Regions from separate parts of the Rhizobium sp. K33 genome, predicted to be linked through region 2. Evidence: predicted binding sites of a transcription regulator. Region 2 holds the regulator's gene; each other region holds the start of a gene.

Region 1 (7,586 bases), 1.9 Mb from region 2:
GTGACCGAATGCACCGGCGGTGCGCGTGCCGTCACCGGCAACGACCTTGCCGACCGCTACCACACCCATTGCGACCCGCGTCTCAACGCCGACCAGGCGCTCGAGCTCGCCTTCCTGCTCGCCGAGCGGATGAAGAGCGGCCGCGACGAAAAGCGGATGATGGTTGCGAACGGCTGAAACATAGTTTCAGATTTCCGAGTTTGACGACCGGGCGGGCTTCTGTGAGGCTCGCCCGGTTTTCGTTTCGGAGGTGGATCATATGGAAGAGAAGACGGGGCACTGCCTCTGTGGCGCAGTGGTCATTACGGTTCGCGGTGAACTTGGGCCGGTCAGCTATTGCCACTGCTCACAATGCCGTCGCCAGACCGGGCTCTACTACGCGACCACGGATGCGGCGGTCGCGGATGTGGACATTTCTGGAAGTGACAAGATCGGCAGCTTCCGGGCAAGCCCGGATGCGCAGCGTGCCTTTTGTCGCGACTGTGGCTCGCCGCTCTACTGGAAGGCGGATGGGGGCTCGCGACTGTCGCTCATGGCCGGCCTCTTCCCGAACCCGACCGGGCTGAAGGGCGGTTCGCATATCTTTTGCGCGGACAAAGGCGACTTCTACGAGATTAATGACGGACTGCCGCAACATCGGGCGAGCAGCAGCTGATCGTCATCAGGCAGCCGCGGCGTTTCCAGCCTTGATGCCCAGTTGATCCAGAGCCATGTGATAGGCTTGGTCGATGGCGGCGAATTTGGCCGACTGCCAGGTGAAGTAGTCCTCGATGAAACGGCTGGTGAGCAGCAGGTCGCCACGACGGCGCGGCTGCTCCCAGTAGAGTAGCTCTTCCGTCTCCGCCTTCTTGAACATGCGCTTCAGATTGGTGGTCGAAACCTGATAGGTCTCGCTCAACTCCACCAGCGTCACGGGCCCGCAGGATACGGTGGGGGCCGAACGGTCGATATTGTCGAGGCGGGCCGTCAGATCATGCAGGATCATGCCGCCGAGATCGGACCAGAGGAAGTGGCCGATCGAGTCCGCCGGTTCACGCCAGAGCGGGTCGGCGACCATGATGTCTGCGCCGATCGGCTGGGCGATCAGGAAGATGCGCTCTTCCGCCAGCGAGGTCATTTCGCGGTTGCCGCCGTCGAGCCTGTCGAGGCAGGCCAAGTGACCATTGAACCAGCTGCGCAGACCGTTGAGGCTGATCTCCGTCGGTTCGAGAACGCGCACGCGCTTGTCGGGCACGTCCGGAACGTCCCGCAGGAACTTGTAGGCCACCAGTTCTGCCAGATAGCCGGTCGCCGTGTTGCGGCTTGCAGCCCCCAGGCGCATCACTGTCTCCACGAAGCGCGTCGCCGTCAGGCCGGACAGCGGATCATCCTCGGTCCGGCGCAGGGCAAGCGCAAAGACCGAATGCGTCATCAGCCACTTGCGATGAGAGGCCTTCAGGCGCGACATGCGCGGTGTGCGCATGTGGATGCCGATGAGGTGCTTGGCAATTTGCTTTTCGATGGCAGGATAAAGCGGATGGGCAACAATATCTGCGCGTGACATCGGGGGCATGGCAATAGCTCTGTTCTAAACTTTAAGTCATCAGAGTGTTGGAACGCACAAGCGTTCGGGCAAGAACAGTTATCTTAATACTGTCAAGCACGCTGATTTATCGAACAAAAAAAGTCTATGGCCGAAATCGGGTGACGCTGCAAGAGCGGCACCCGATCAAAACCTCTTTATGGATAATTGTGATTGGAAGTAATGACCGGTTCAACTGGTGGGTTGAAGTCGATCCGCCTGCTCGGGGAAGAAGCGCTCGAGACCAAAACCTTCCCCGAACATCACGTCGTGCTGCAGGAAGCGGTAATCACGAATGAGCGGATCGATGCCACCGGCCAGCGCCCAGTCTGCCTGAGCCTTGTTGTTGCGGCCGATCAGCTGGTGTCTGTCGATCACGGCATAGCGCTCGGCGACGCGGCCGAGCATGCCGGTGTAATAGGGGTGACGATACCCCGCCATGTGCACGATGTAATAGGGGAGCTGTGACGGGCTGATCGAGCCGATGTCCTTCTGGACGCCGCGCTTGGACGACCAGACGACCAGCGGCGTCTCATGCTCGCGCTTCATGGTCTCGACCGAGGCCTTGCGGGTGGCGACCACATTCGGCATGTAGCCGCTTTCTGTGTAGACGGCATTCAGCGGCGGCAGATGGTCGCCGAAGAGGACGATGATGGTCTCGCGGCGGCGCTTCTTGGCCCAGTCCATCAGTGCCTTCAGGCTCTGATCCGCTTCCTTCACACCCTGGGTATAGGTAGCTAGGGCGCTCGTGCTGGCATCCGAGAGCGTCGGTGCGTCAACCTCGATCGTGTTCTTGGCATAACGATTGGCTTCGTAAGGTCCGTGTCCCTGAAGCGTCACGGCGAAGAAGAAGAAGGGCTCGTCGGTGTTGTCCGCTTCCTTGATGATGTAGCGCGTCAGGTCCTCGTCCGAGGCAAAGATGCCGCGCTTGTTCATCGCCGGCATGTTTTCCTCGGAATGGAATTCCTGAAAGCCGAGCGACTGATAGACGTTGGTGCGATTCCAGAACCAGCCTTCGAACGGGTGGAAGGCCTTGGTCACATAGCCCTTGGACTCGAAGAAGGTCGCGAGCGAGGGAACGGGGCGGCGGATATACTGCTGATAGGGGATGCTGCCATAGGGCAGGAAGGCATTGGAGAAGCCGGTGAGCGCCTCAAACTCGACATTTGCGGTCATGCCGCCGAATTCCGGGGAGAAAACTGCGCCCGACTGCGCCGCGCGGATCACGGGCATGGGGTCTGTCGAATAGCGGACCGCGCTCATCTTCGTCGGATCCCAGAGCGACTCGCTCATCACCATGATCACGTCGGCCTGACGTCCTGAAAAGAAGGATGCCGGCAGAAGGTCGGTCTGCATGTCGGAGATCGCGACATTGCTATAACCCGCGGGCGCGCTGACGGAGGCCATCGGCACGTTGAAGGCAAAGGCGAGCAGAAAGCCATTGTGCCGGTAGTTTTCCTTCTGGTCCCACATCATCGGAACGATGTTCAGGCGATCGCGGACGGCCGAGAAGGCCATCGGGTCCATCAGCGTGGCAAAGCCGGCAAGCAGCGGGAAGGCGAGGGCGAGGCGCAGGCCGCGGCCCGTCAGGTTCAGCCGCGGAAACACCTTGCGGCTCTTCCAGATCAAGGCGCCGAAAGCTGCGATCAAAACCACGCTTCCAATGCCGAGTGCGATGGCCTTCAGGGGTTCAGCGGCAACCATGGCCGGCATGAGCTGCAGGATCTGGCGGCCGAAGAGCAGGTCGCTCGGGAAAAGCGGGTCAGACAGGAAGAGCTGCTTCTGCCCGGAGAAGAAGGCGGGCAACAGCGCCAGGGGCGCGATGAGGAGTGTGGACTGGTAGGCCTTGCCGATGATTGCGTCGGCGAAGCAGAGGGCCAGAAAGACGATACCCACGGCCACGAGCCCAGGACGGCTCGACGACGTCAGATATTCCACCACATCGACCATGGTGCCGCGCGCCAGCACTTCGCTCAGCATGACAATGGCGACAGCGATCAGTGCGGTGTTGACGCATTGAACCGCCAGCTGGAGTGCAAAGGAGTTTCCTAAGTCCCGTTCGCGGGTCGCGCCGAAGGAATTGAAGAATGTCGCGACAAGCGATTTCGGGGTGGGCTGGGCCACGTCGTACTCCAGGTCATGAGCAAGTGTCGTGAAAGTTTCGCACAGATGTCACATAAGTGTCATGAATGCTACATGAACCGCGGCGTTCTAGGGTTTGTTCCCTGAATTTCGAGGGGCTTGGTTAGCGGCTCAGGAGGTTGCGGAACACTTGCTCGACATGCATCGTTGCGGTCGAACGGGTGAGCGGCTAAATCGGTGTCATGAGCGAAGCAAAGAAGATCTCCGACGTCCTGCGTATTGCGGTGGCACAGTTCAATCCCATTGTCGGCGATGTCGCCGGCAATCTGGCCAAGGCACGTGCTGCGCGGGCTGAAGCCGCCGGACAGGGGGCGGACCTTCTGCTCCTGACGGAACTCTTCATTTCCGGCTATCCGCCGGAGGATCTCGTCTTGAAACCGGCCTTCCTGAAGGCTTGCCTGGACGCTGTCGAGGCGCTTGCCGCCGATACGTCCGACAACGGCCCGGGCGTGATCGTCGGCTTTCCGCGCCAGGGAGAGAAAGGGCGGCACAACTCGGTCGCTATCCTCGATGGCGGCAAGATCCTCGCCTTCCGCGACAAGATTGATCTGCCGAACTATGGCGAGTTCGACGAGAAGCGTGTCTTCGTCGAAGGTGAGATGCCCGGTCCCGTGAACTTCCGCGGCGTGCGGATCGGCGTGCCGATCTGCGAGGAGATCTGGAACGATCTCGGCGTCTGCGAGACGCTGGCCGAGACCGGGGCCGAGATCCTGCTCGTGCCGAACGGCTCGCCCTATTATCGCGGCAAGGTCGATGTGCGCCATCAAGTGGCATTGCGTCAGGTGATCGAGACGGGGCTGCCCCTCATCTTCGCGAACCAGCTCGGGGGCCAGGACGAACTCGTTTTCGACGGCGCAAGCTTCGCCTTCAACGGCGACAAGTCGCTTGCCTTCCAGATGAGCCAGTTCGAGGAAACGCTTTCTGTCACGACCTGGAAGCGCACGCCGGATGGATGGCGCTGCGAGCACGGGCCGATGTCGCGGATCCCTGAGAAGGAAGAGGCCGATTACCGCGCCTGCGTCCTGGGCTTCCGCGATTACGTCAACAAGAACGGCTTCAAGAGCGTGGTGCTCGGGCTCTCCGGCGGTATCGACTCAGCGATATGCGCGGCAATCGCCGTCGATGCGCTGGGCGAAGAGCGGGTGCGCACGATCATGCTGCCCTACCGCTACACCTCACAGGAGAGCTTCGCGGACGCAGAGGCCTGTGCCAAGGCGCTCGGCTGCCATTACGACATCGTGCCGATCCAGGAGCCGGTCGAAGGCTTCCTCTCATCGCTTTCGGAAATGTTCGAGGGCACGGAGAGCGGCATCACCGAAGAGAACCTGCAGAGCCGCACACGCGGCACCATTCTCATGGCCATCTCCAACAAGTTCGGCTCCATGGTCGTGACGACCGGCAACAAGTCGGAAATGTCGGTCGGTTACGCGACGCTTTACGGCGACATGAACGGTGGCTTCAATCCGATCAAGGACCTCTACAAGATGCAGGTCTATGCGCTGTCGGCCTGGCGCAACGAAAACGTTCCACCAGGTGCGCTCGGCCCCTCGGGCGAAGTGATCCCGGCGAATATCCTCTCGAAGGCGCCCTCCGCGGAGCTTCGTCCCAACCAGACCGACCAGGATTCGCTGCCGCCTTATCCCGTGCTCGACGACATCCTCGAATGCCTCGTGGAGAAGGAAATGGGTGTCGACGAGATCGTGGCGCGTGGCCATGACATCGCGACCGTCCACCGGGTCGAGCACCTGCTTTATCTCGCCGAATACAAGCGCCGCCAGTCGGCGCCCGGCGTGAAGATCACCAAGAAGAACTTCGGGCGCGATCGTCGCTATCCGATCACGAACCGGTTCCGGGATCGCTGAAGGTGTCGACAGAGGATCGCTTCGCGCGGGCTGAGCTGCCGGATTTCACGGCGGAGGAGCGCAGCTATATCTTTGCTGTCGGAGCCCATGACAATCAGGATAGTGGGCTCTACCGGGTGCTGTCCGGTGCTGCATACTTTCTGCCCTCCATGGCAATCGGCTGCTACGGCCTGTGGGAGGAAAGCTTCAAGATGCTCGGCATCGGGTTCGTCACCCTGATCGTCAGCTTGTGCTGGGGTTTCTATACCGAATGGCGCAATGCCCATATCGAGCGGACCGGCCGGACGGTCTTCGCCAAACTGCCAGGCGATCGAAAGTCGCTCGGTCGCTGACTGATTATTCCAAGGAGATGATGATGCGCAGTTCGGTCGAGATCTACGACATGGCGACCCGTGAAGCTGAGGTGGTCTGGCAGACGGAGGACCTCGTCGAGGCGCCCAACTGGTCGCGGGACGGCGAGTTCCTGGTGATCAATGGCGACGGCCTTCTCTACGCCCTGTCGTTGGATGACGACGATCCGGAGCCGGAACTGATCGATACCGGTTTTGCCGTCCGTCTCAACAATGATCACGGCATTTCGCCCGACGGCGCCTCGATTGCCTTTTCCGACCATACGCTCTTCGGCAAGTCCTGCATCTACCTGCTCGGGGATGGCGATGAGGAGCCGCGCCAGGTGACCGAGAAGATGCCCTCCTACTGGCACGGCTGGTCGCCGGATGGAAAGCAACTTGCCTATTGCGGTGATCGCGGCGGCGTATTCGACATCTACACGATCTCGACCAAGGGTGGGCCAGAGAAGCGGTTGACCCATGGGGACGGCCACAATGACGGTCCCGATTACTCTCCCGATGGTCAGTGGATCTATTTCAACTCCAGCCGCACCGGCACGATGCAGATCTGGCGCATGCGGACCGATGGCAGTGATCTTGAGCGTCTAACCGCGGACGGCTATGGCGACTGGTTCCCCCATCCCTCGCCGGATGGAAGCAAGGTTCTCTTTCTCTCCTATGACGAAGATGTCTCCGGACATCCGCGTGACAAGCAGGTCAGGCTGCGGCTGATGGATGCCGATGGCGGCAATATCGAGACCCTGTTCGAATTCTTCGGCGGGCAGGGCAGCATAAACGTGCCGAACTGGTCGCCGGACGGATCGGCCTTCGCCTTCGTCCGCTATTTCGCCGTGACCGATTGAGGTTGTCGTTTTTGATCTGTCGCTCGTGCGCTGTCTGACGTAAAACAACCACGCCAGGTGCCTGCCGAAAGGCGGGAGAATCGGGAAGCCGGTGAGATTCCGGCACGTGCCCAACACTGTGAGGCGGATGTCATGCGCCGGGGAAACCCAGCCACTGGAGTAATCCGGGAAGGCGCGCGTTACAGGTGAAGCCCAGTCAGAAGACCGGCCTGGCGAGATAGACCGAGCCCGCGCGGACGGCGGGTGGTTGCGCATTGTGGGGATTACGATGCACGACGAACCGAACGAGTTTCTCGTCGGGGCTGCGCCTTTTGCCGAGCATGAGCGGGACGCGGTCTACAAGGCGATCCATACGCGGCGCGATGTGCGCGACCAGTTCCTGTCCGACCCTCTGCCCGATGACCTCGTCAGGCGATTGCTCGAAGCAGCCCATGCGGCGCCCTCGGTCGGTTTCATGCAACCTTGGAATTTCCTGCTGATCCGCTGCCAAGCGAAACGGCAGGCGGTTTGGGAAGCCTTCGTCCGCGCCAACGAGGAAGCTGAGGCGATGTTTCCGCCGGAGCGTCGCAGCGCTTACCGATCCCTCAAACTTGAGGGTATCCGCAAGGCGCCGCTCAATATCTGCATCACCTGCGACACCGACCGAGCCGGTCCCGTCGTGCTCGGGCGAACGCATGACGCGCGAATGGATGCGTTCTCGACCGTCTGTGCAATCCAGAACCTCTGGCTTGCCGCTCGCGCCGAAGGCGTGGGCCTCGGCTGGGTCAGCATTTTCCACGAGAACGAAGTGAAGGACATCCTCGGCATTCCGCCGCGGGTGCAGATCATC
Region 2 (7,586 bases):
ATCCTGAAAGTCTCGTGGACTAGCTACTGACGCCTGCTGGGTGAGCCGCGCCGGCTAGGATCGCAGGACCCGGCCGCCGGAAGATGCAAGAAGGGCCGGTTGCCCGGCCCCTTTCAAATCACTTCATTCGTCTCAAGCCGCCGTGAGTTCTGCGGGGTCGAAATCATAGTTCGTCGAGCAGAACTCGCAGGTCACCGTGATCTTGCCGTCCTCGGAGCTTGCCTCGATCTCTTCCGCGGAGAAGCCCTGGAGCACGCCCTTTAGCCGCTCGCGGGAGCAGCTGCAGCGGTCGTAGACCGGCTGCGGATCGTAAGCACGCACGCCGCGCTCGTGGAAGAGCCGGAAGAGCAGCCGTTCGATGCCGACCTGCGGATCGGTCAACTCGTCCGCGTCGATCGTTTCAACGAGGACACGTGCTTCGTCCCAGGCGTCGTCGCCACCATGCAGATCGGTGTCGCGGTCGTCACCGTCGCCGCCATGCAGATCCGGCTGGCGCATGCGCTCGGGCGCATCCGGCAGGAACTGCGCGATCAGACCGCCTGCCCGCCAGGTCCGGCGTGGCTTTCCATCGGCGTCGCGATCGAAGAGTTCGGCAGCGCCAAGACGCACACGCGTCGGGATCTGCTCCGACTGGCGGAAGTAGACACCCGCGATGTCCTCGAGCGAGGTCCCATCGAGTGGTACGATGCCCTGATAGGGTTGCATGAAGGAGCCCTGGTCGATGGTGAAGGCAAGCACGCCTTCGCCCAGCAGTTCTTCGGGCGACGCACGGCCGGCGGCAACCGCATCCGCTACGGCCTGCTCATCAAAGCGAGCATAGGCGCGCACGTTCTCCGGCGTGGTGAAATCGGCGACCAGCAGATCGACCGGGCCGTTGCCCTTGGTCTGCACGGTGAACTTGCCTTCGAACTTGAGCGACGTCCCGATCAGCACCGTCAAGACGATGGCTTCGGCCAGAAGCCGTGCCACCGGCGCAGGATAGGCGTGACGGTCAAGGATGGTGTTGATCAGCGGTCCGAGCTGGACCGCGCGACCGCGCACGTCGAGCCCTTCCACCTGAAAGGGGACCACGCGATCATCGCCGGCGAAACCGAATTCGCCGAGTTCTGCTTGTCTCGTCGACATGAATGTACTCCCGGCGCCCCAAGCGCCTTACGCAGGGCCCGAGCGGCCCGATCAGAAAGGGCACAGATGGGATCACCCGTGCCAAAGGTCAAGTCAGGCGCGACCGCCGCTCTTTTGGCCTCAGATGGCGCCCAGGCACCAGGCCAGGATCGACTTTTGCGCATGCAGCCTGTTTTCCGCCTCGTCGAAGACAACGGACTGAACGCCATCGATCACTTCGTCCGTGACTTCCTCGCCGCGATGGGCGGGCAGGCAATGCAGGAAGAGAGCCTCGTCCTTTGCCTTCTTCATCAGGTCGGCATTGACCTGGAAAGGCTGGAAGACGTTGTGGCCGCGCGCCTTGTGCTCCTGGTTCATCGAGACCCAGGTGTCGGTGATCACGGCGTCGGCGCCGGCAACAGCGCGATCGGCATCGTGGCACAGCATGATCTCGCCGCCATTGTTGCGGGCCCAGTTGAGGATCTTGTCATCCGGCTCGGACCCAAGCGGAACGGCCATGTTCATCTTGTAGCCGAAGCGGGCCGCGCCCTCGACAAGCGAATGCAGGACATTGTTGCCGTCACCGGTCCAGGCGAGCGTCTTGCCCGTGACCGGGCCGCGATGCTCCTCGATCGTCATGATGTCGGCCATGATCTGACAGGGGTGCGTCAGATCCGTCAGCGCATTGATGACCGGCACCGTCGCATGCTCGGCCATTTCCAGGAGGCGGGCATGGTCGGTGGTGCGGATCATGATCGCATCGACATAGCGCGACAGAACCTTGGCCGTATCGCCGATCGTCTCGGCGCGGCCCAGCTGCATCTCGGTGCCGGAGAGGAACAGCGTCTCGCCACCCAGCTGGCGCATGCCGACATCGAAGGAGACGCGGGTGCGGGTCGAAGGCTTCTCGAAGATCATCGCGAGCATCTTGCCGGCGAGCGGCTTGTCGGCGGTGCCCGCCTTGGTGGCCTGCTTGCGGGTCTTCGCGTCTTCGAGAATGCCGCGGAGGTCCCCAGCCGTGACAGCGGAGAGATCGAGAAAATGCTTCGGAGATGCCATGAATGAATCCTGTCTTAGGCTGACGCGGCGACTGCGGCCTTGGCGCGGATGTGTTCTGCTGCCTGTTCGATGCGGGCGAGGCCGTCGCGCGCCTCTTCGGCCGTTACCGTGAGCGGCGGCAGAAGGCGGATGACGTTGTCGCCGGCGGGAACGCCGAGCAAGTGCTCGTCACGCATCGCCATCAAGAGTTCGGTGTTCGGGACCTTGGCCTTGATGCCGAGCATCAGGCCTTCGCCGCGCACTTCTTCGATCACATCGGGGAAACGGTCCTTGAGAGAAGCCAGTCCCTGGCGGAAAACGAGCGCCGTATCGCGTACGTTCTCGAGAAAGCCGTCGGTCAGCACGACGTCGAGCACGGCGTTGCCGACGGCCATGGCGAGCGGATTGCCGCCATAGGTCGAGCCATGGGTGCCGGGCTTCATGCCATAGGCGGCCTCTTCGGTCGCGAGGCAGGCGCCGAGCGGGAAGCCGCCGCCGATGCCCTTGGCGACCGCCATCAGATCAGGCTTGATGCCGGCCCATTCATGCGCAAAGAGCTTACCCGTGCGGCCGACGCCGCACTGAACCTCATCCAAGATCAGCAGCAGGCCGTGCTCGTCGCACAGGGCGCGCAGAGCCTTCAGCATCTCGACGGGGATCGGGCGGATACCGCCCTCGCCCTGTACGGGCTCGACGAGGATCGCGGCGGTGGCGTCGGATATGGCCGCCTTCACGGCATCCAGATCACCGAACGGCACCTGATCGAAACCCGGAGCCTTGGGGCCGAAGCCTTCCAGATATTTTTCCTGGCCGCCGGCCGCGATCGTCGCGATCGTGCGGCCATGGAAGGCGCCTTCCATGGTGATGATGTGAAACTTCTCTGGATGCCCCTTCGCAAAGTGGTAGCGGCGGGCCGTCTTGATGGCACATTCCAGGGCTTCCGCGCCGGAATTGGTGAAGAAGACACGATCGGCGAATGTCTCCTCGGTCAGCCGCTTGGCCAGCACTTCTTGACCGGGTACCTCATAGAGGTTCGACAGGTGCCAGACCTTGTCGGCCTGATCCTTCAGCGCACCCACGACATGCGGATGGCCATGGCCCACAGAGGTCACGGCGACACCGGCTGCGAAATCGAGATAGCGCTCGCCGCTTTCGGTCACTAGCCAGACGCCCTCGCCTCGTTCGAAACGCAGCGGCGCCCGATTGTAGGTCTGGTAGAGCGGCGTAGCTTCGGCCATGGCGTTTACGATCCTTCTCGACGATCCGTGACGTGACGGATAGGCCATTGCGAGGCCCAAGAAAAATTAAAAATGCCGCCTTTCGGCGGCGGGGGCACTATCAGCATTTCGCTCTGAGCTGTCAACGAATTCTGCAGGAATCGCAGGAGTAAGCGCCCTTTTGGTCGACACGCGCTGGACGAGTGCCGAGCAAGATTCCACCTGTTGCATACTTGACTCACTCGGGAAGCAAGTTGGGGAAAACCGCGAAATCGATTCCAGATGATTCCGGCGACTCTTGTCACGGAGTCAGGCTGGCTCTAGGTTAAATTTCATTAATAGATTGCATGCGGCGGAAGTGCTCACCGACAGTATCGAGGCGGTTGTGTTTCGGATTCATCCGAAGCAGCGGTGACGGATTCTGCCATCACAGACGCGAGCGGCGGAGAGAAATGGCATGACGACTATGCAATGGACTGATGAGCGGGTCGAGAAACTGAAACGGCTATGGGCCGAGGGCCTCAGCGCCAGCCAGATCGCAGCACAACTTGGCGGCGTAAGCCGCAACGCCGTCATCGGCAAGGTTCACCGGCTGAACCTTCCCGGTCGCGCCAAGGCCGGCGGCAGCTCGTCTGCGGCCCGTCCTGCCAAGCGCCCGGCCCAGACGCCGCGCCCCGCTGCGTTCCAGAACCGTCCGGCGGCCAATACCAGCACCCGCACCGTTACCCGGACTGCCGGTGCGACCGCGCTGAAGGAAGAGATCGAAGTCGAGGCCTATGAAGAGGTCGAGGTTCGCCGGTCGCTGAACGTCGTCGTTCCGATCTCGCGCCGCCTGGCGCTGACGGAGCTCACCGAGCGGACCTGCAAGTGGCCGATCGGCGACCCGATGAAGGACGACTTCCATTTCTGCGGCTGCGAGATTGCCGATAGTGCACCTTATTGCACCTATCACGCCAAGCTCGCCTATCAGCCGGTCAGCGAGCGCCGCAAGGCTGCCCGCTGATCCCTCGGCGACAGATCAGATGATGAACGGGTCCTTCGGGGCCCGTTTTCTTTTGGCCGTAGAGCCAAAGAAAAAGGCCGCTACGGGCAAACCGTGCGGCCTTGTCTGGACGGGTGGATTGGGAGCGCTCAGGCTTCCATGGAGTATCCCGCGCCACGTACGGTGCGGATGACATCCTGCATGTTCGAGAAATTGAGCGCCTTGCGCAGGCGACCGACATGGACGTCGACCGTACGCTCGTCGACATAGATGTCGTGACCCCAGACGCCATCCAGGAGCTGCGAACGCGAGAAGACGCGACCGGGAGACGCCATCAGGAACTCCAGAAGGCGGAATTCCGTCGGGCCGAGACGAACCTCGCGGCTCTTGCGGTGTACGCGGTGCGTTTCGCGGTCGAGCTCTATGTCACCGCAGCGCAGGACGCTGGAGAGGACCTCTGGCTTGGCGCGACGCAGCATGGCCTTGACGCGGGCCATCAGTTCCGGCGTCGAGAAGGGCTTGACCACATAGTCGTCCGCACCGGTCGCGAGGCCACGCACACGCTCGCTTTCCTCGCCGCGTGCCGTCAGCATGATGATCGGCAGGCGCTCGGTTTCGGGGCGCACCCGCAGCCGGCGGCAAAGCTCGATCCCGGAAACACCGGGAAGCATCCAGTCGAGGATGAGCAGGTCAGGAACCCGCTCCTGAAGCCTGATCTCGGCTTCGTCGCCTCGCAGGATGGTCTCGACCTCGTATCCCTCGGCTTCGAGATTGTAGCGCAGGAGAACCGACAGGGCCTCCTCGTCTTCGACTACGGCGATCTTAGGCTGCATCAGTCATCAACCTCGCTGGCCGTCGTCACTCGGAGATCGCACCGACGGAAGCAGTCTGGTCTTCCTTCGGGCGCTCACCTTCCGGCTGGGCGCCGGTGGTCATGTAATAGATGGTTTCGGCGATATTGGTCGCGTGGTCGCCGATGCGCTCGATGTTCTTGGCACAGAAGAGCAGATGCGTGCAGCTCGTGATGTTGCGCGGATCTTCCATCATGTAGGTCAGGAGTTCGCGGAACAGCGAGGTGTAGATGGCATCGATCTCCTCGTCGCGGTCACGGATCGACTTCGCCTTTTCGGCCGAACGGGTCGTGTAGACGTCGAGCACTTCCTTGAGCTGGGCAAGCGCCAGATCGGAGAGATGCTCCAGGCCACGGGCAAGCTTGCGCGGCACGCCGGTTGCCTGGATGGCGACGACGCGCTTGGAGTTACTCTTGCCGAGATCGCCGACACGCTCGAGGTCAGCAGCGATGCGGAGCGCACCGATGATCTCGCGCAGGTCGGACGCCACCGGCTGGCGCTTGGCGATCGTCACGACGGCCTTGTCACCGATCTCGCGCTCCATGGCATCCATGACCACGTCGTCGGAGATGACCTTCTGTGCCAGTGCGGCATCGGAATTGACCAGTGCACGAACGCTGTCTGCGACCATCTGCTCGGCCAGACCACCCATTTCGGAGATGCGGCGCATCAGGAACTTCAGTTCGTCGTCGAAGGCCGAGTAAATGTGAGAGGAGCCCATAGGAAACATCCTTGAAAGTGAGTTCAACCGTGGATGACGTCAGGGCTCAGCCGAAGCGGCCCATGATGTAGTCCTGCGTGCGCTGGTCATCCGGATTCGTGAACATCTTGTCGGTGTCGTTCTCCTCGACCAGTTCGCCGAGGTGGAACATCGCCGTGCGCTGGGAGACGCGCGCGGCCTGCTGCATCGAGTGGGTAACGATCACGATGGTGAAGTTTTCGCGCAGCTCGTGGATCAGCTCCTCGACCTTGGCGGTGGCGATCGGGTCAAGCGCCGAGCAGGGCTCGTCCATCAGGATGACTTCCGGGCTGACGGCAACGGCGCGCGCAATGCACAGACGCTGCTGCTGACCGCCGGAAAGACCTGTGCCAGCGGAGTCCAGACGATCCTTCACTTCGTTCCAGAGACCGGCCTTCTGCAGGGCGATCGAGACGATCTCATCGAGGTCCGCCTTGTTGCGGGCGAGACCATGGATGCGCGGGCCATAGGCGACGTTCTCGTAGATCGACTTCGGGAACGGGTTCGGCTTCTGGAAGACCATGCCGACCTTGGCGCGCAGCTGAACCGGGTCAACCTTGGCGTCATAGATGTTTTCGGCGTCGATCAGGATGTTGCCTTCGACGCGGCAGCTGGCAATCGTGTCGTTCATGCGGTTGATGCAGCGCAGGAAGGTCGACTTGCCGCAGCCCGACGGGCCGATGAAGGCGGTGACGGAACGCGGACGGATGTCGATGTTGACGTCCTTGATGGCGTGCTTCTCACCGTAATAGACCTGCACGTTGCGGGCGGTGATCTTCGTTTCGTTCATGGGTGGCGCTTTCGTCGTGGTCATTTTAGTCGCGAGATTGTTCATCATCATACACCTCCTTACCAGCGACGCTCGAAGCGGCGACGAAGAATGATTGCGATCAGGTTCATCAGGATCAGGAATACCAGAAGCACGATGATGGCACCGGAGGCACGCTCGACGAAGGCCGGATCGCCGCGCTGGGTCCAGTTGTAGACCTGGACGGGGAGCGCTGAGGCCGGGTCGAAGAAGCCTTCCGGCGGACCAGCCGGATATTCGCGAACAAAGGCGACCATGCCGATCAGAAGCAGCGGCGCCGTTTCGCCCAGTGCCTGAGCGAGACCGATGATCGTGCCGGTCAGGATGCCGGGCATGGCGAGCGGCAGCACGTGATGGAAAATCGACTGCATCTTCGAGGCGCCGACGCCGAGGGCCGCATCACGGATCGACGGCGGGACAGCCTTCAATGCTGCGCGGGTGGCAATGATGATGGTGGGCAGCGTCATCAAGGTGAGGACGAGGCCACCGACTACCGGCGCCGACTGCGGCAGGCCGGCATAGTTGATGAAGACGGCAAGACCGAGGATACCGAAGACGATCGAGGGTACGGCCGCCAGGTTGGCGATGTTCACCTCGATCAGGTCGGTGAACCAGTTCTGCGGCGCGAATTCCTCGAGATAGATCGAGGCGGCGACGCCGAGCGGCAGGGAGAGGCAAAGCACGATGAGCATCATGTAAGCCGAGCCGAGGATGGCAACGCCGAGACCGGAAGCTTCAGGCCGGGTGTCGGAGGCATCAGGTGCGGTGAAGAAGTCCCAGTTGAAGCGGGTAGTCAGCACGCCCGCTTCCTTGAGTTCATCCGCAAGGCGCAGTTGCTCCGGCGACG
Region 3 (7,586 bases), 570 kb from region 2:
TGATGATGCGGTCTTCGGTGATTTCCTGCGTATGACAGTCGAGCGTTTCGACCGTGCCACCGTCGCGAATGATGGTGATCTTGTCGGCGACCTTGCGAATTTCGTTGAGCTTGTGGGAGATGATGATCGAGGTCATCCCCTGCTTGCGGAACTCCATGAGGAGCGTCAGCAGCGCATCCGAATCCGTTTCGTTGAGCGAAGCGGTCGGCTCGTCGAGGATGAGCAGGCGAACCTTCTTCGACAGCGCCTTGGCGATTTCGACGAGCTGCTGCTTGCCGACGCCGATATCGGTGATGCGGGTCGACGGCGCATCCTTCAGGCCGACCTTTGCCAGCAGCTCTTTCGTCCGCGCAAAGGTCTGGGGCCAGTGGATCACGCCCTTCTGGGCGATCTCGTTGCCGAGGAAGATGTTTTCGGCGATCGACAGGAGCGGCACGAGAGCCAGTTCCTGGTGAATGATGATGATGCCGAGCTCTTCGCTGTCGGAAATCCGTGCGAAGCGACGGACTTCGCCGTCGTAATAGATGTCGCCGTCATAGGTGCCTGCTGGATAGACGCCACTCAGGACCTTCATCAGCGTGGACTTGCCGGCGCCGTTTTCGCCGACCAGCGCGTGGATCTCGCCCTCGCGCACCTTGAAGCTGACATTGTCCAGCGCTTTCACGCCGGGGAATGTCTTTGTGATGCCGCGCATCTCGAGAATGATGTTATCCATGTGCAGAATTCCGGCGCCAGGCCAGCGATCCCGAAAGATCCAGCTGGGGCGCGAGCTCCCTCAATGCGTATAGAAAATGGGTCCGCGACGTGTCGCGGACCCGGATGCGACCCGAAGGATCAGTTGTCGATCTGCTCGGCGGTGTAGTAGCCGGCGCCGACGAGAACGTCCTTGGCATTAGCCTTGTCGAGAGCGACAGGCTTCAGCAGGTAGGACGGAACGACCTTCACACCGTTGTTGTAGGTCTTGTCGTCGTTGATCTCGGGGGTCTTGCCTTCCATGATGGCTTCAACCATCGAGACGGCGACCTTGGCGAGTTCGCGGGTGTCCTTGAAGACGGTCGAGTACTGCTCGTCGGCAAGCATCGACTTGATCGAGGGCAGCTCGGCGTCCTGACCGGTTACAACCGGCATGGTCATGTCGCCCGAACCGTAGCCGACGCCCTTCAGAGCCGACAGGATGCCGATGGACAGGCCGTCATACGGGGACAGAGCGCCGTGCAGCTTGTCTTCGGTGTAGGTCGAGGAGAGCAGGTTTTCCATGCGAGCCTGGGCGACGGTCCCGTCCCAACGCAGGGTACCAACTTGGTCCATACCCATCTGGCCGGACTTGATGACGATGTCGCCGCTGTCGATCAGGGGCTGCAGAACAGACATGGCGCCATCGTAGAAGAAGAAGGCGTTGTTGTCGTCCGGCGAACCGCCGAAGAGTTCGACGTTCCACGGCTTGGTGTCCGGGAACTTCGCCTTGAGGCCGTCAACGAGGCTGGTTGCCTGGAGAACGCCGACCTGGAAGTTGTCGAAGGTGGCGTAGTAGTCGACATTGCCCGAGTCGCGGATCAGACGGTCGTAAGCGATGACCTTGACGCCGGCATCTGCAGCCTTCTGCAAGATGTCGGAGAGCGTCGTGCCGTCGATGGCGCCGATGACGAGAACCTTGGCACCCTTGGTGACCATGTTTTCGATCTGAGCGAGCTGGTTCGGGATATCGTCGTCAGCGAACTGCAGGTCCGGCGTGTAGCCAGCTTCCGTGAACAGCTTTTCCATGGTCTCGCCGTCGGAGATCCAGCGGGTCGACGTCTTCGTCGGCATGGAAATGCCGACCATGCCCTTGTCCTGAGCGTAGGACATGGGCGCGAATGATGCGATGCCGATTGCGAGAGACGCAATCAGGGCGCCAAGTTTCTTCATGGTAACCTCCCTGGTCATACCGTGCGAGGCCAAGCTCCTCCTGGCGCCCGCTGAAACAAGAACGAGTGGCTGACGCAGCAGCCCCCAGCTCCGCGGCGAGTCTTATCGCGGCCCATATACCGATCAAATGATTATTTTGACTTTCTGCATACCATGGTTGATATGTCCTTTATGGCAGAGATCCATATCCAACGATTGCAGCCCAAGCACCTCCAGCTGATCCGCTCGATTGCGGAGCTGGGGCAATTAAGCCTTGCAGCTCAGGAACTTGCACTGACCCAGCCAGCGGCCTCGCGCATGCTGGGCGAAATCGAGCGCTATGTCGGGTCGCCGATTTTCCTGCGCACGCCGAAGGGCATGGAGCCGACAGCCGTCGGCAGCGCACTGGCGCGGCGCGCCCAGAATGTTCTCGAAGAAATGCGCGAGGCCGCCCGAGAAGTGGAGGCCATCCAGCGCGGCTTGACCGGCAAGATCCGGATCGGGGCGGTGACCGGCGGCGCGGTCGGTTATGTGGTCCCGGCGATCCGGGCACTGAAAGCCGAGGCATCCACCATCGACATCCATGTCGATGTGGCGCCGAGCGGAGAGATGATAAGAGATCTGCTGTCGGGACAATATGATTTCGTGCTCGGCCGCATTCCCGCAGGCATCGATGCGCGGCAGTTCCACGTCGAGGGCGCGACGATGGAGGAGGTCGAGATCGTCGTCCACCATAGCCACCCGCTGGTCAATGTCGACCGGCTGAACATTTCCGACATGGCCCATTTCCCCTGGGTGATGCAGGCGCCGGGCACGCCGCTGCGCCAAGCGGTCGAAAACGTCTTCATCGAAGAAGGCGCGCCCATTCCGCGAAACATCGTCAACACCACATCCCTGCTCGTGATGATCGCGATGCTCGCTTCGTCGAATGCGATCGCACCGATGTCGCGGGAGGTGTCCGACCTTCTCTGTCGCCAGACGCCCGTCGGCAATCTGACCACGCTCAAGATGGAAACGCCGATCGAGGTGACGCCCTACCATCTGATCACGCTGAACGGAAAGCGCCTCTCGCCCGTAGCCGCCCGGCTGCGCGAACTCCTGCTCGGCCACTTCATGAGCAGAAGCCGCTGAGGCTTAGCAGGAGGAAAGCAGGGTGCCCGATAAGCTTGCAATTTCGAACATGTCAGGCACACTGTCACCCATCCGTCATGAATCGGAGCTCGTGGAGCATTGATGTCAGAGCAGCCGGAAGGGCAGCGTCGCGACGACGAAGGGGCCGAACGAACCACCAGCGTCGTCGATCTGGGTATCTATCGGCAATCTGTAGACCCGCTCCCCATCACATTTCACCGCCGCGAACTGGATGCCATTCTCTGGATCTACGGACGGATGGTCGGAGAAGGGGAATGGCGTGACTACGCCATCGATCACCTGAAGGACCGGGCCGTCTTCTCCGTCTTCAAGCGCTCGGGTGAATACCCTCTCTACCGGATCGAAAAGAACCCGAAGCTTGCAGCCAAGCAGGGCGCGTTTTCGGTCGTCGGCACCGATGGCCGTATCCTGAAGCGCGGCCATGACCTGCGCCAGGTGCTGAAGGTCTTCGACAAGGCGCTGAAGGCCGCCGACTAGCTCTAAGCCAAGGTACCTGGATAGGTGTCAGGGTCGGGCATGGTCGAATTCCCCTCCCCGAGAGCCTTCTGCATGAAAACCGTGTCGAGCCAGAGCCCGTGCTTGAACCCGGTCCCCGCCAGACGCCCTGCCATTTCGAAACCGCAGCTGCGATGCACCGCAATCGAGCTTTCGCTCGCCCCGCCGACGACGGCAACCATCTGACGGAAGCCCAAGGCCTGGCAGCGAGCCACAAGCTCGGTAAGCAAGGCCTTGCCCACACCCCGCCCGCGGGCGGACGGGTGAATATAGATGGAATCTTCGACGAGCCATCGATAGGCCGGCCGTGTGCGGAACGCAGACGCATAGGCATAACCGAGAAGCGCGCCGGTCTCATCCGTTGCGGCGAGATAGGGATACCCTTTTTCTTTCAGCGCCGCGAAACGGGACGCCATCTCTTGCAGGCCAGGGGGAACGAGCTCGTAACTCGCTGTCCCCCGGGAAACTGCGTCGGCATAGATTTCCGTGACGGATGGAAGATCGTCCGCGACAAGATCGCGAATGAGAAGGCTCATGGTGACACTCCGAACATGCAGCCTTTTGTTCCACGACGGAAAAGTGCAGGCAAGCAGGCGCGTGTCACCATGACATGCAGAAGCTGGATAAACCGAGTGCGCTTTTCGCCTTCACGCGCCTTCAGTCGGCTTGACTCATCCCAAAAACCTTGTAATCCCTCGCCGCGAAGAGGAATTCGGTCCATGCACGCTTTCGGGCAACCCTTCGCGGTCTTCCACCTCCTGCAGCGCTCCGCTGCCGGCGGCGCATGCCATTCTCTTGCATCCACGACCAAGGCCAAAACGACGACGAAAACCGTCTGACGTCTTCGGCCACCGCTCTCTCCCCGGCACGGCCGGGGACAAGGAAGGTTGCGTCCTGTCGCGAACTTCCCCTCACCATCCGCGGAGAGACAGAAAGAGAGCATAGACATGGGTTTCAAGATTGCAGTTGTAGGCGCCACCGGCAATGTCGGGCGCGAAATGCTCAACATCCTCTCCGAGCGTGGTTTTCCGGCCTCGCAGGTCATCGCGCTCGCCTCGGCGCGCTCGCAGGGCACCGAGGTCTCCTTCGGTGACAGCGTTCTGAAGGTCCAGAACCTCGAAAACTACGATTTCTCCGACACCGACATCTGCCTGATGTCCGCCGGCGGCACGATTTCCCAGAAGTGGTCTCCGAAGATCGGTGCCCAAGGCTGCGTCGTCATCGACAACTCCTCGGCCTGGCGCTACGACGCCGACGTTCCGCTGATCGTTCCGGAAGTGAACCCGGATGCGATCGTCGACTTCAAGAAGCGCAACATCATCGCCAACCCGAATTGCTCGACGGCACAGCTGGTCGTAGCGCTGAAGCCGCTGCACGACGTCGCCAAGATCAAGCGCGTGGTGGTTTCGACATACCAGTCCGTGTCCGGCGCCGGCAAGGAAGGCATGGACGAGCTCTTCACCCAGACCCGCGCCGTCTTCGTCGCTGATCCGGTCGAGGCGAAGAAGTTCACCAAGCGCATCGCCTTCAACGTCATTCCGCACATCGACGTCTTCATGGAAGACGGCTACACGAAGGAAGAGTGGAAGGTTCTGGCCGAGACCAAGAAGATGCTCGACCCGAAGATCAAGGTCACCTGCACGGCCGTGCGCGTTCCGGTTTTCATCGGTCACTCTGAATCGGTCAACATCGAGTTCGAAAACGAGATCACCGCCGACCAGGCGCGTGACATCCTTCGCGATGCGCCGGGCTGCCTCGTCATCGACAAGCACGAGAACGGCGGCTACGTCACGCCGGTTGAATGCGCCGGTGAAGATGCGACCTACATCTCGCGTATCCGCGAGGACGCCACCGTCGAAAACGGCCTCAACATGTGGGTAGTCTCCGACAACCTGCGCAAGGGCGCGGCCCTGAACGCGATCCAGATCGCAGAACTTCTGGTCAATCGCGGGCTGATCAAGCCGCGCGCTGCCGCCTGATCATTCTGTCATGAGGCTTCGCGGTTCATCCGGGAAGCCTCATCGGACCTTTCAGCGGAAAGTGATCCGAATTGAGAAATCCTCGGCCTTATGTAAGCGTTCGATGGATGACAGCATCCGCAATCGCTGGCATGGTGCCGCCGATTCGTCCCAAACCACCGTCCTTCATGAGGCATCAATGCGACTGACATCCACTCTGTCGGCAGCTCTGTTTTCCGTAGCCGCCCTGCTGGCCGGCACGCAATCCGCGGCCGCCGCCGCGTGCAGCAACACTTCCGCAGGTTTCGAGGAATGGGCTGCCGCGTTCAAGCAGCAGGCCGAAGGCCAGGGCTTCAGCCCGCGGATGCTCGACAAGGTCTTCTCCTCGGTCAGCTACAGCCGCAGCACGATCAGTGCCGACCGCGGTCAGAAGAGCTTCAAGCTGTCCTTCGACCAGTTCATGCAGAAGCGTGGCGGCCAGACGATCATCAATCGCGGCAAGACCATGAAGAAGAACAACGCGGCGCTCTTCGCACGGCTGGAACAGCGCTACGGCGTGCCGGCAGGTCCGCTGATCGCCATCTGGGGCATGGAAACCGGCTTCGGCTCCTTCCTCGGCAAGGAGCATACACTCTCGGCCGTGGCAACGCTCGCCTTCGACTGCCGCCGCAGCGAATTCTTCACCGACCAGTTCTATGCGGCGCTTGAGCTCGTTCAGGCCGGCAATCTCGACGTGAATGCCAAGGGTGCAGCCCATGGCGAAATCGGCCAGACGCAGTTCCTGCCGCGCAACGTCGTGCGCTACGGCGTCGACGGCGATGGTGACGGCCACATCGACATGGTCCGCTCACGCGCCGACGCGCTTGCCTCGACCGCCAACTTCCTGCGCGGCCATGGCTGGCAGCCGGGCGCTGGCTATCAGCAGGGTGAGCCGAACTTTGCGGCAATTCAGGGCTGGAACGCCGCGACCGTCTATCAGCAGGCGATTGCCCATATCGCAGCGCGCATCGACGCAGAGTAAAACGGAAAGCGGCGGCCTTCGGCCGCCGCAATTCTCAATGCGTATCGACAATCTTTAGCCGGCCGTCAGGCCGCTGCTTCGACATCCAGCCGGGAGAAATCCTGGGTTTTCGGATCCATCAGCCAGAGCTCGCCATTGCTGATGTCGAACCATGCGCCGTGAATGCGCAGCTTTCCCCGCTCTTCGAGGATCTTCACGCAGGGAAAGGTCCTTAAGTTCGCGATCGAATTGCGGATCGAGATGCGCTCGAGCGCCGTCTGGCGTTCACCGGGCGTCATATTGGCATTGCCCTGGATCTGCTCGGCAGCGGGGGCAACTAGGTTCATCCATTTTCCGATGAAATCGCCCGGCGAGAGAGGCTCCGCATTGGGATCGAGCGCGGCGCGGATACCCCCGCAGCGGCCATGACCCATGACAATAATGTCCTGAACCCGCAGTGCCTGCACCGCAAATTCAAGTGCGGCAGAGGTCGAGTGATACTGACCGTCCGGCTCGTAAGGGGGCACCATGTTGGCCACATTCCTGACGACGAAGAGTTCGCCGGGAATGGAATCGAAAATCATCTCAGGGGCCGCCCGCGAGTCGCAGCAGGCAACCACCAGCGTGTTGGGCTTCTGGCCCTGCTCGGCGAGAACGCGGTAACGGTCGCGCTGATCTTGATATCGGCCACCCATGAAATTGCGGTAGCCATTGAGGAGTGCGGGGGGAAAACTGATCATTGTTACCGATTACAGCGCGTGATCACCCGTGGCAACACCGGTAACACGGATTGACATCGGCGCGATCGGATCATGATCTCCCGGGTTTCCGTTGGGCCGGGTGCATGAGGCGACGCAACTGGACCATGGCCATCGGTGTCGACAGGCTGGACGCATCGCTCTCGAGAGCCAGTTCATCACCGCCGCGTTTGGCGGTGCGCGCGAGGATCTCGAACACGCTCGCGGTCGCCGTGCGCAATGCCGTTTCCTCATCGACCCCGTCGAGCAGGCGGGCGAGGAAGACGGCAGCCAGCAGATCTCCCAATCCGTTCGGCGGATTGTCGATCACCCGGTGCTCCGCCAGAAGCGCGGACCGTC
Region 4 (7,586 bases), 690 kb from region 2:
TGCCGCTCTGACGACCACCCAGATCCGCGCCTTGAAGGCAGAGCAGATTTCCGGACTGACAGCCTTCCATACGGAAGCCATGTCGAATGGCCAGATCGCGGCTCTCTCGGCCGCCCAGATCTCGGCTCTGTCCGTGGACGCGGTCAAGGCCTGGTCGCCGACCCAGATTGCTGCCCTTTCTCCGGCCTCGATCACGGGGCTGACCACGGACCAGATCGAAGCCCTCGATGACAGCCAGATCGAAGGTCTGACCGCTGCGCAGATCGCAAGAATGACCGGGCCGCAGATCGGCGCCCTGTCGGAAGCACAGCTTGCGGCCTTCCTGCCGGCGGAAATCGCGGCAATCTCGACAAGCGCGATCTCCTCCATCTCGGCCGACAAGATCGACGGCTTGAGCCTGGAACAGATCGCCAAACTGACGACGGCCCAGATTGCCGCGATGAAGAGCGAACAGGTCGTGGCCTTCACGCCGACCCAGCTCGCTTCGCTGACCGCAAGCCAGCTGCAGTCCGTCACGGCAGCCCAGATCGCGTCGCTGTCGCCGACCAACATCGCCTCTCTTTCGCGGGAACAGATCGCAGGCCTTTCCGCACGCACCATTGCCGCCCTCAGCACCGATCAGATCGCCGCCATGTCGGCGGATCAGATCGACGCCATGACGGCGACGCAGATTTCCGGCCTGACCGCGGCGCAACTCGGCGCCATGCGCAAGTCCGACATTCTCGCCTTCCTGCCGGCCGAAATTGCCGCCATCAACACCAGCGCCTTTGCAAGCCTGGACGCTGAGACGATCGCCGCCCTGAACCTCGATCAGGTCGCCGCGCTGACGCCGGCGCAACTCGGCGCGATGAGTGCTGACCAGGTGGCGGCCCTGACACCGACCCAGGTCGATGTCCTGAGCGCAAAGCAGATTGCGGGCTTCGGCGCGACCCAGTCCGCGGCGCTGACCACAGCCGCGCTAGGGGCCATGTCTCCCGAGCAGGTCGCCGCCCTGAGCACCTCGGCGATAGCAGCCCTGTCGACCACCCAGATCGCAGCGCTTTCCACCAACCAGATCGAGGCCCTGACCTCGGCCCAGATGGGGGCGCTGACCGCAACGCAGGTGGCAGCCCTCACGCCCACACAGCTCAGCAATCTCTCCACCGCGAAGCTCGCCGCGATCGGCGCAGCCGGCATCGCCGGCATGACGAACCAGCAGATCGCAGCGCTCGGAGCCGACCAGATCGCGGCTCTCACGACGAGCCAGATCGCAGCTCTGACGCCTGCGCAGGTCGGTGCGCTTACGCCGCAACAGGTGACGCTCTTCACCACGATGCAGATCGGCGCTCTCAGCTCCAGCCAAGTCGCTGCACTCTCCAACGACAGTCTGGCCACCCTGACGAGCGAGAAGATCGCGGCGCTGAACGTCAAGGCAATCCCCGGACTGACCACCTCCCAGATCGCCTCGATGTCGACGACCCAGATCGACAGTCTCAGCCAGACGCAGATCGCAGCACTCACCGCAACACAGATCGGTGCGCTCTCCTCCGCCCAGCTGGGAACGCTGTCCAATGCAGAGCTCGCGGCCATTGCGCCGACCGCAATTTCCGGCCTCTCGGCGGCCAACATCGCCGGCCTGAGCCAGGAGCAGATCGGCGTGCTGACGGCAGCACAGGTCGGCGCCTTGACCTTCGACCAGCTGAATGCCCTGCGGCCCGACCAGCTCGGCGTCATGACCGCAACCCAGATCGGCGCGCTGACGGCAACCCAGATCGCATCGCTTTCGGCCGGAACCATCTCCGCCCTCTCGGCGACCCAGATTGCCGCCATCTCCACCAAAGCCATCCCCGGCCTGAGCTCGGCGCAGATTGCCACGCTGACGGCAAGCCAGCTGGACGCGATGACCTCAGCACAGGTCGGCGCCTTGAGCGCCACGCAGCTGGCGGCCTTCAGCCCCACCGCGCTCGAAACCCTGACCGCCGCGGACATCGCGGCATTGTCACCAAGCGCGATCGGCGGGCTGACGCCTGCAGTCTTTGCAACGCTGCAGCCTGAACAGATTGCGGCCCTGACGACGGGACAGATCGCCGGCCTGAGCTATCATCAGCTCCGGGCGATGACGCAGGATCAGATCGGCGCGCTGACGACGGCACAGGTCGGCGCCATGAACGCGATCCAGCTCGCAACGCTTGGAACCGACAAGCTCGCCTGGATGTCGACGAGCCAGATCGCCGCCATGGATCCCAAGGCGATCGGCGGCCTGACGGTGGCGCAGGTCAGCAGCATGACGGCTGACCAGGCGGAAGCCCTGACGCCGACCCAGGTCGCCGGGCTGAACTCGGCGCAGCTGACGGCGCTCGGCGCGACCAACTTCAGAACCTTCTCGACGGAAGACATCGCAGCCATCAGCCAGCAGGCACTTCCCGGTCTGACGGTGAGCCAGATCTCAAACATGACGCCGGCGCAGCTGCAGGCGATCAGCGCCACCCAGTCCAACAATCTGAGCCCTGAGCAGATTGCAGCCATCCTCGCCGCCTACCAGGCTGTCTGAGGATGAAAGAATGAGAGGTCGGCCTGCAGCCGGCCTCTTTCAGTTTCGGATGGTGAACTGCACGCGATCCGCCGGGAAACGCGTCACCGCAAACTGGATCGGGCACCCCTGCGGATCCGTGTTGACCGCCCGCGTGACGAGCACGATCGCGCCCGGTGTCAGCTCCAGATGGGCGACATCATCAGGCTCGGCATGAACGGCCGAAATTTCCGTCACATCGCGCAGATAATCCTCCACCCCGCAGGCTGAGAGAGCCCGCGTGATCGAGCCGGTTTCGGCGAAGGCCTTGTCGATGCCGGCGAAGCGCTCGGACGGAAACCACATGGTGGAGCGCGAGACGGCTCGTCCGTCAGCCTTGCGGATGCCATCCAGTCTCAAAACCTCCTCACCCCGCGCCAACTGCAGCCGGTCACTCAACTCCGGCGTGGCCACCTCCCGTGACGAGGAAAGGAGAATACCCTTCAGTTCGCGGGCCTGTTCACCGATCCCTTCGGTGAAACGGGTCCGCCGTCCGATCGGGAAATCGAACTTGTCGCGCTGGGTGATCATCGTCCCGCGCCCCTGCGCGGCACGCACGATGCCCTCCTGCGCGAGTGCCGCGAGCGCCGCACGCACGGTATGGCGATTGACCCCGAATTCTTCCGCCAGCGCCGTTTCTGCCGGCACCATACCCGTCCTGTCATAGAGACCTGCCAGGATATTGGCGCGGATCCGATCGGAAATCTGGCGCCAGAGGGCAACGCCCTTCTGTCTCTGCATCACTGTTTTCGGTGTCCTTGTCACAAGCTTGTCACGACCAGCGGTTACTCCTAAAGTAACTTGTATGGTTGTCTATATTACTAGACATTTCGAGGACTGACAATGGACACAGCCAGGGAAATTGAAACAGGCCCGCAGATCGATCGAAAGCGGATCGCCGACCTGCTCGCCAAGGCAACGATAGCAGAGCTCAAGAGCGCACTTGCAGCGCTCGGCCCCATCCCGGACTTTACCGCCTTGCGCGGTCCCGAAACCGGGCTCGTGATGGTCAAGGGCCGGATCGGCGGCGGCGGCGCGCCCTTCAACCTCGGTGAAGCGACGGTCAGCCGAGCCAGCATTCGCCTTGCCGACGGTCGTGTGGGCCATGGCTACCGTCTGGGAACCGACCGCAAGGCAGCCCAGTTCTCGGCCGTGCTCGACGCTCTGGCACAGGACGAGGCCGCAAGGAACACGCTCGAAACAGCCCTCTTCGCACCCCTCGAAGCCCGCCTCACCCAAGAGGCCGAACGCCTCGAGGCCGAAACGGCCGCGACGAAGGTCGATTTCTTCACCATGGTTCGAGGAGAAGACTGATGCTCGACGTCACTGAAAGCCTGGACGGCGGCTTCCCCGATGCTGTCACCCACGCCCAGACGGTTTTTCGCAGTGTCATGGACGCCATGGCGCGCCCGGGGAGCCAGGGCGTGATCGACGTGCCGGTAGCCCCGCCCGCGCCGCTTGGCGTGGCGGCAGGCGCCTTGCTCCTGACGCTCTGCGACCACGACACCCCGATCTGGCTGACACCAGTCTTGGTCAAGTCCGCCCTGCCGGGCTGGATCGGGTTCCACACCGGCGCCAGCCTGACATCCACGAAGTCCGATGCGAAATTCGCCTTCGTCGAAGCGGGAGCACCCGTTCCCTCGCTCACGCAGTTTGCGCTCGGCACCCAGGAATATCCGGACCGTTCGACCACGCTGGTCGTTGAGATCACGGCTCTCGAGGGCGGCCAGCCTCTGCAGCTCTCGGGCCCCGGCATTCGCGACACAGCCATGATCGCACCGAAGGGTCTGCCGGAAACCTTCCTGCGGCAGTGGGCCGACAATCGCGCCCTCTTCCCCCGTGGTGTCGATCTGGTGCTGACCTGCGGTCCGCGCTTCATCGCGCTGCCGCGCACGACCAAGATCCGCGAGATGGAGGCCTGAGCCATGTATGTTGCCGTCAAGGGTGGCGAAAAAGCCATCGCCAACGCCCACAAGCTCCTTGCCGACCGCCGCCGCGGTGACCGGGCGCTGCCATCGGTGACGATCGACCAGATCGTCGCCCAGCTCGGCCTTGCCGTCGATCGCGTCATGGCCGAAGCCTCGCTCTACGACTGCGCGCTGGCAGCGCTCGCCCTCAAGCAGTCGCGCGGCGACATGATCGAAGCGATCTTCCTCCTGCGCGCCTACCGCACCACGCTGCCGCGCTTCGGCACCTCGCGGCCGATCGAAACAGGTAAGATGCGCGTCGAACGCCGCGTCTCCGCCACCTACAAGGATCTGCCCGGCGGACAGCTGCTCGGCCCCACCTTCGACTACACCCACCGCCTGCTCGATCCCTCGCTGCTCGATGACGAAACGGTCGATATGGGCGAGCAGCGCGAGGAAGGTCTGGAGCATGTCATGCGGGTCTCCGACATTCTCGACGGTGAAGGCCTGATCGAGCCGGATGGCGAAATGCCCGAGGATCACGTCGCCGCCGACATCACCCGAGAGCCGATGGAATTCCCGATGCCGCGCGACCTGCGCCTCCAGGCGCTCGCCCGTGGCGACGAAGGCTTCCTTCTGGCGCTCGGCTATTCCACCCAGCGCGGCTATGGCCGCACCCATCCCTTTGTCGGCGAAATCCGCATGGGTCTGGTCGAGGTCGAATTCGATGTACCGGAACTGGGCTTCGCCGTCTCGCTTGGCGAGATCCGCGTCACCGAATGCCAGATGGTCAACCAGTTCAAGGGCTCGGCCAAGGCCCCGCCGCAGTTCACCCGCGGCTACGGCCTCGTCTTCGGCCAGAGCGAACGCAAGGCCATGTCCATGTCACTGGTCGACCGGGCGCTCAGAACCCAGGAATTCGGCGAGGATGTCGTCGCCCCGGCCCAGGACGAGGAATTCGTGATTTCCCATTGCGACAACGTCCAGGCGACCGGCTTCGTCGAACACCTGAAGCTGCCGCATTACGTCGACTTCCAGGCCGAGCTCGACCTCGTCCGCCGCATGCGGGCAAAGCATGACGCAAGCCGCATTGAACAGACTGATCTGAAGGAGGCCGCAGAATGACCGCGCTGGCAACCGAACTCGCCACCTACAACTTCGCCTATCTGGACGAACAGACCAAGCGCATGATCCGCCGCGCGATCCTGAAGGCGATCGCCATTCCCGGCTACCAGGTCCCCTTCGCCAGCAGAGAAATGCCGATGCCCTATGGCTGGGGCACCGGCGGCGTGCAGGTCACCGCCTCGATAATCGGCCGCGATGACACGCTGAAGGTGATCGACCAGGGCGCCGACGACACGACCAACGCCGTCTCCATCCGCGCCTTCTTCCAGAAGGTCGCCGAGGTGGCCGTCACCACCAAGACCAGCGACGCCACGATCATCCAGACGCGCCACCGCATCCCCGAGGAGAAGCTCCGGGAAGGTCAGGTTCTGGTCTATCAGGTGCCGATCCCCGAACCCTTGCGCTTCCTCGAGCCGCGCGAGACCGAGACCCGCAAGATGCATGCGCTGGAAGAATACGGCCTCATGCATGTGAAGCTCTACGAAGACATCGCCAAGCACGGCCGCATCGCCACGACCTATGCCTATCCGGTCAAGGTCGAGGGCCGCTACGTGATGGATCCGTCGCCGACACCGAAATTCGACAATCCGAAGATGCACATGTCGGAAGCCCTGCAGCTCTTCGGCGCCGGCCGCGAGAAACGCATCTATGCCGTTCCGCCATACACCGACGTCGTCAGCCTCGACTTCGAGGATCACCCCTTCGAGATCCAGACCTTCGACAAGCCCTGCGCGCTCTGCGGCGCCCACAACGTCTATCTCGACGAGGTCGTGCTCGACGACAAGGGCGGCCGGATGTTCGTCTGCTCCGACACCGACCACTGCGAGACGCGCCAGGCCGAAGGCCATGTCGGCGAAATGCTCGCCCAGAACAAGGAGGCCGCAGAATGAGCGACCAGCCCCTTCTGAAAGTTCGCAACCTCTCGAAATTCTACGGCAACCGCATCGGCTGCTCTGAAGTCTCCTTCGATCTCTGGCCAGGCGAAGTGCTCGCCATCGTCGGCGAAAGCGGATCGGGCAAGACGACGCTTCTGAACTGCCTCTCGACCCGGCTGATGCCGACGACCGGCTGTGTCGACTACCACATGCGCGACGGTCAGTACCGCGAACTCTACCATATGGGCGAGGCCGAACGCCGCTTCCTCATGCGCACGGACTGGGGCTTCGTGCACCAGAACCCGGCCGATGGCCTGCGCATGACGGTCTCGGCCGGCGCCAATGTCGGCGAACGCCTGATGGCTGTCGGTGACCGCCACTACGGAAAGATCCGGCAGACGGCGAGCGAATGGCTGGAGCGCGTGGAAATCTCCATCGACCGCATCGACGACCAGCCGCGCGCCTTCTCCGGCGGCATGCGCCAGCGCCTGCAGATCGCCCGCAATCTCGTCACCGGTCCCCGCCTCGTCTTCATGGACGAGCCGACCGGCGGCCTTGATGTCTCGGTCCAGGCGCGCCTGCTCGATCTCGTCCGCGGTCTCGTCAACGATCTCGGCCTTTCGGCCATCGTCGTCACCCACGATCTCGCGGTCGCCCGCCTCCTCTCGCACCGGATGATGGTGATGAAGGATGGCCATGTGATCGAACACGGCCTCACCGACCGCGTGCTCGACGATCCCCGCGAACCCTATACCCAGCTTCTCGTCTCCTCGATCCTCCAGGTCTGACGGACGTCGCGAAAGGAAACCATCATGCCGACACCGCTCATCGTTTCGGAAGTCGCCAAGAGCTTCACCATGCATTTGCGCGGCGGCCTCGTCCTGCCCGTCGTGGCCAACGTGTCCTTCTCCGTTGCATCGGGAGAATGCGTCGTGCTCGGCGGCCCCTCAGGCATCGGCAAAAGCTCGATCCTGAAAATGCTCTACGGCAACTACGCCGTCGATCAGGGCCAGATCCTCGTCAACCATGACGGCCGCATCGTCGACATCGCCTCCGCCGATCCCCGCACGGTGCTTGAAGTCCGCCGCGGCACGCTGGGTTATGTCAGCCAGTTCCTGCGCACCGTGCCGC

The links. The regulator PhoB, encoded in region 2, activates phosphate uptake and scavenging genes when phosphate is short. The targets are predictions, from matches to a motif close to TGTCATNNANCTGTCAT.
Region 1: the regulator PhoB is predicted to act here: its motif matches at 3,732-3,748, upstream of M1E12_RS09135 (LTA synthase family protein).
Region 3: the regulator PhoB is predicted to act here: its motif matches at 3,078-3,094, upstream of M1E12_RS18980 (DUF2794 domain-containing protein).
Region 4: the regulator PhoB is predicted to act here: its motif matches at 3,308-3,324, upstream of phnF (phosphonate metabolism transcriptional regulator PhnF).

The regions. Positions count from the first base shown of each region.
Region 1 is NZ_CP096478.1:1,832,667-1,840,252, reverse strand. Features, by position in the region: gene M1E12_RS09150 (class II 3-deoxy-7-phosphoheptulonate synthase) at 1-177, shown strand, start outside; gene M1E12_RS09145 (GFA family protein) at 260-655, shown strand; gene M1E12_RS09140 (hypothetical protein) at 662-1,552, opposite strand; gene M1E12_RS09135 (LTA synthase family protein) at 1,754-3,685, opposite strand; gene M1E12_RS09130 (NAD+ synthase) at 3,886-5,565, shown strand; gene M1E12_RS09125 (hypothetical protein) at 5,568-5,897, shown strand; gene M1E12_RS09120 (TolB family protein) at 5,921-6,757, shown strand; cobalamin riboswitch at 6,796-6,984, shown strand; gene bluB (5,6-dimethylbenzimidazole synthase) at 7,026-7,586, shown strand, end outside.
Region 2 is NZ_CP096478.1:4,506,822-4,514,407, reverse strand. Features, by position in the region: gene M1E12_RS21785 (MYG1 family protein) at 1-7, shown strand, start outside; gene M1E12_RS21780 (Hsp33 family molecular chaperone) at 133-1,125, opposite strand; gene argF (ornithine carbamoyltransferase) at 1,246-2,163, opposite strand; gene M1E12_RS21770 (acetylornithine transaminase) at 2,178-3,380, opposite strand; gene M1E12_RS21765 (GcrA family cell cycle regulator) at 3,826-4,362, shown strand; gene phoB (phosphate regulon transcriptional regulator PhoB) at 4,491-5,174, opposite strand; gene phoU (phosphate signaling complex protein PhoU) at 5,200-5,913, opposite strand; gene pstB (phosphate ABC transporter ATP-binding protein PstB) at 5,960-6,745, opposite strand; gene pstA (phosphate ABC transporter permease PstA) at 6,781-7,586, opposite strand, start outside.
Region 3 is NZ_CP096478.1:3,933,344-3,940,929, forward strand. Features, by position in the region: gene mmsA (multiple monosaccharide ABC transporter ATP-binding protein) at 1-715, opposite strand, end outside; gene chvE (multiple monosaccharide ABC transporter substrate-binding protein) at 835-1,905, opposite strand; gene M1E12_RS18975 (LysR family transcriptional regulator) at 2,077-3,015, shown strand; gene M1E12_RS18980 (DUF2794 domain-containing protein) at 3,118-3,513, shown strand; gene M1E12_RS18985 (N-acetyltransferase family protein) at 3,516-4,067, opposite strand; gene M1E12_RS18990 (aspartate-semialdehyde dehydrogenase) at 4,479-5,510, shown strand; gene M1E12_RS18995 (lytic murein transglycosylase) at 5,689-6,510, shown strand; gene M1E12_RS19000 (carbonic anhydrase) at 6,576-7,229, opposite strand; gene pdxY (pyridoxal kinase PdxY) at 7,300-7,586, opposite strand, start outside.
Region 4 is NZ_CP096478.1:3,820,909-3,828,494, forward strand. Features, by position in the region: gene M1E12_RS18400 (beta strand repeat-containing protein) at 1-2,530, shown strand, start outside; gene phnF (phosphonate metabolism transcriptional regulator PhnF) at 2,570-3,289, opposite strand; gene phnG (phosphonate C-P lyase system protein PhnG) at 3,392-3,862, shown strand; gene phnH (phosphonate C-P lyase system protein PhnH) at 3,862-4,470, shown strand; gene M1E12_RS18420 (carbon-phosphorus lyase complex subunit) at 4,474-5,580, shown strand; gene M1E12_RS18425 (alpha-D-ribose 1-methylphosphonate 5-phosphate C-P-lyase PhnJ) at 5,577-6,470, shown strand; gene phnK (phosphonate C-P lyase system protein PhnK) at 6,467-7,243, shown strand; gene phnL (phosphonate C-P lyase system protein PhnL) at 7,268-7,586, shown strand, end outside.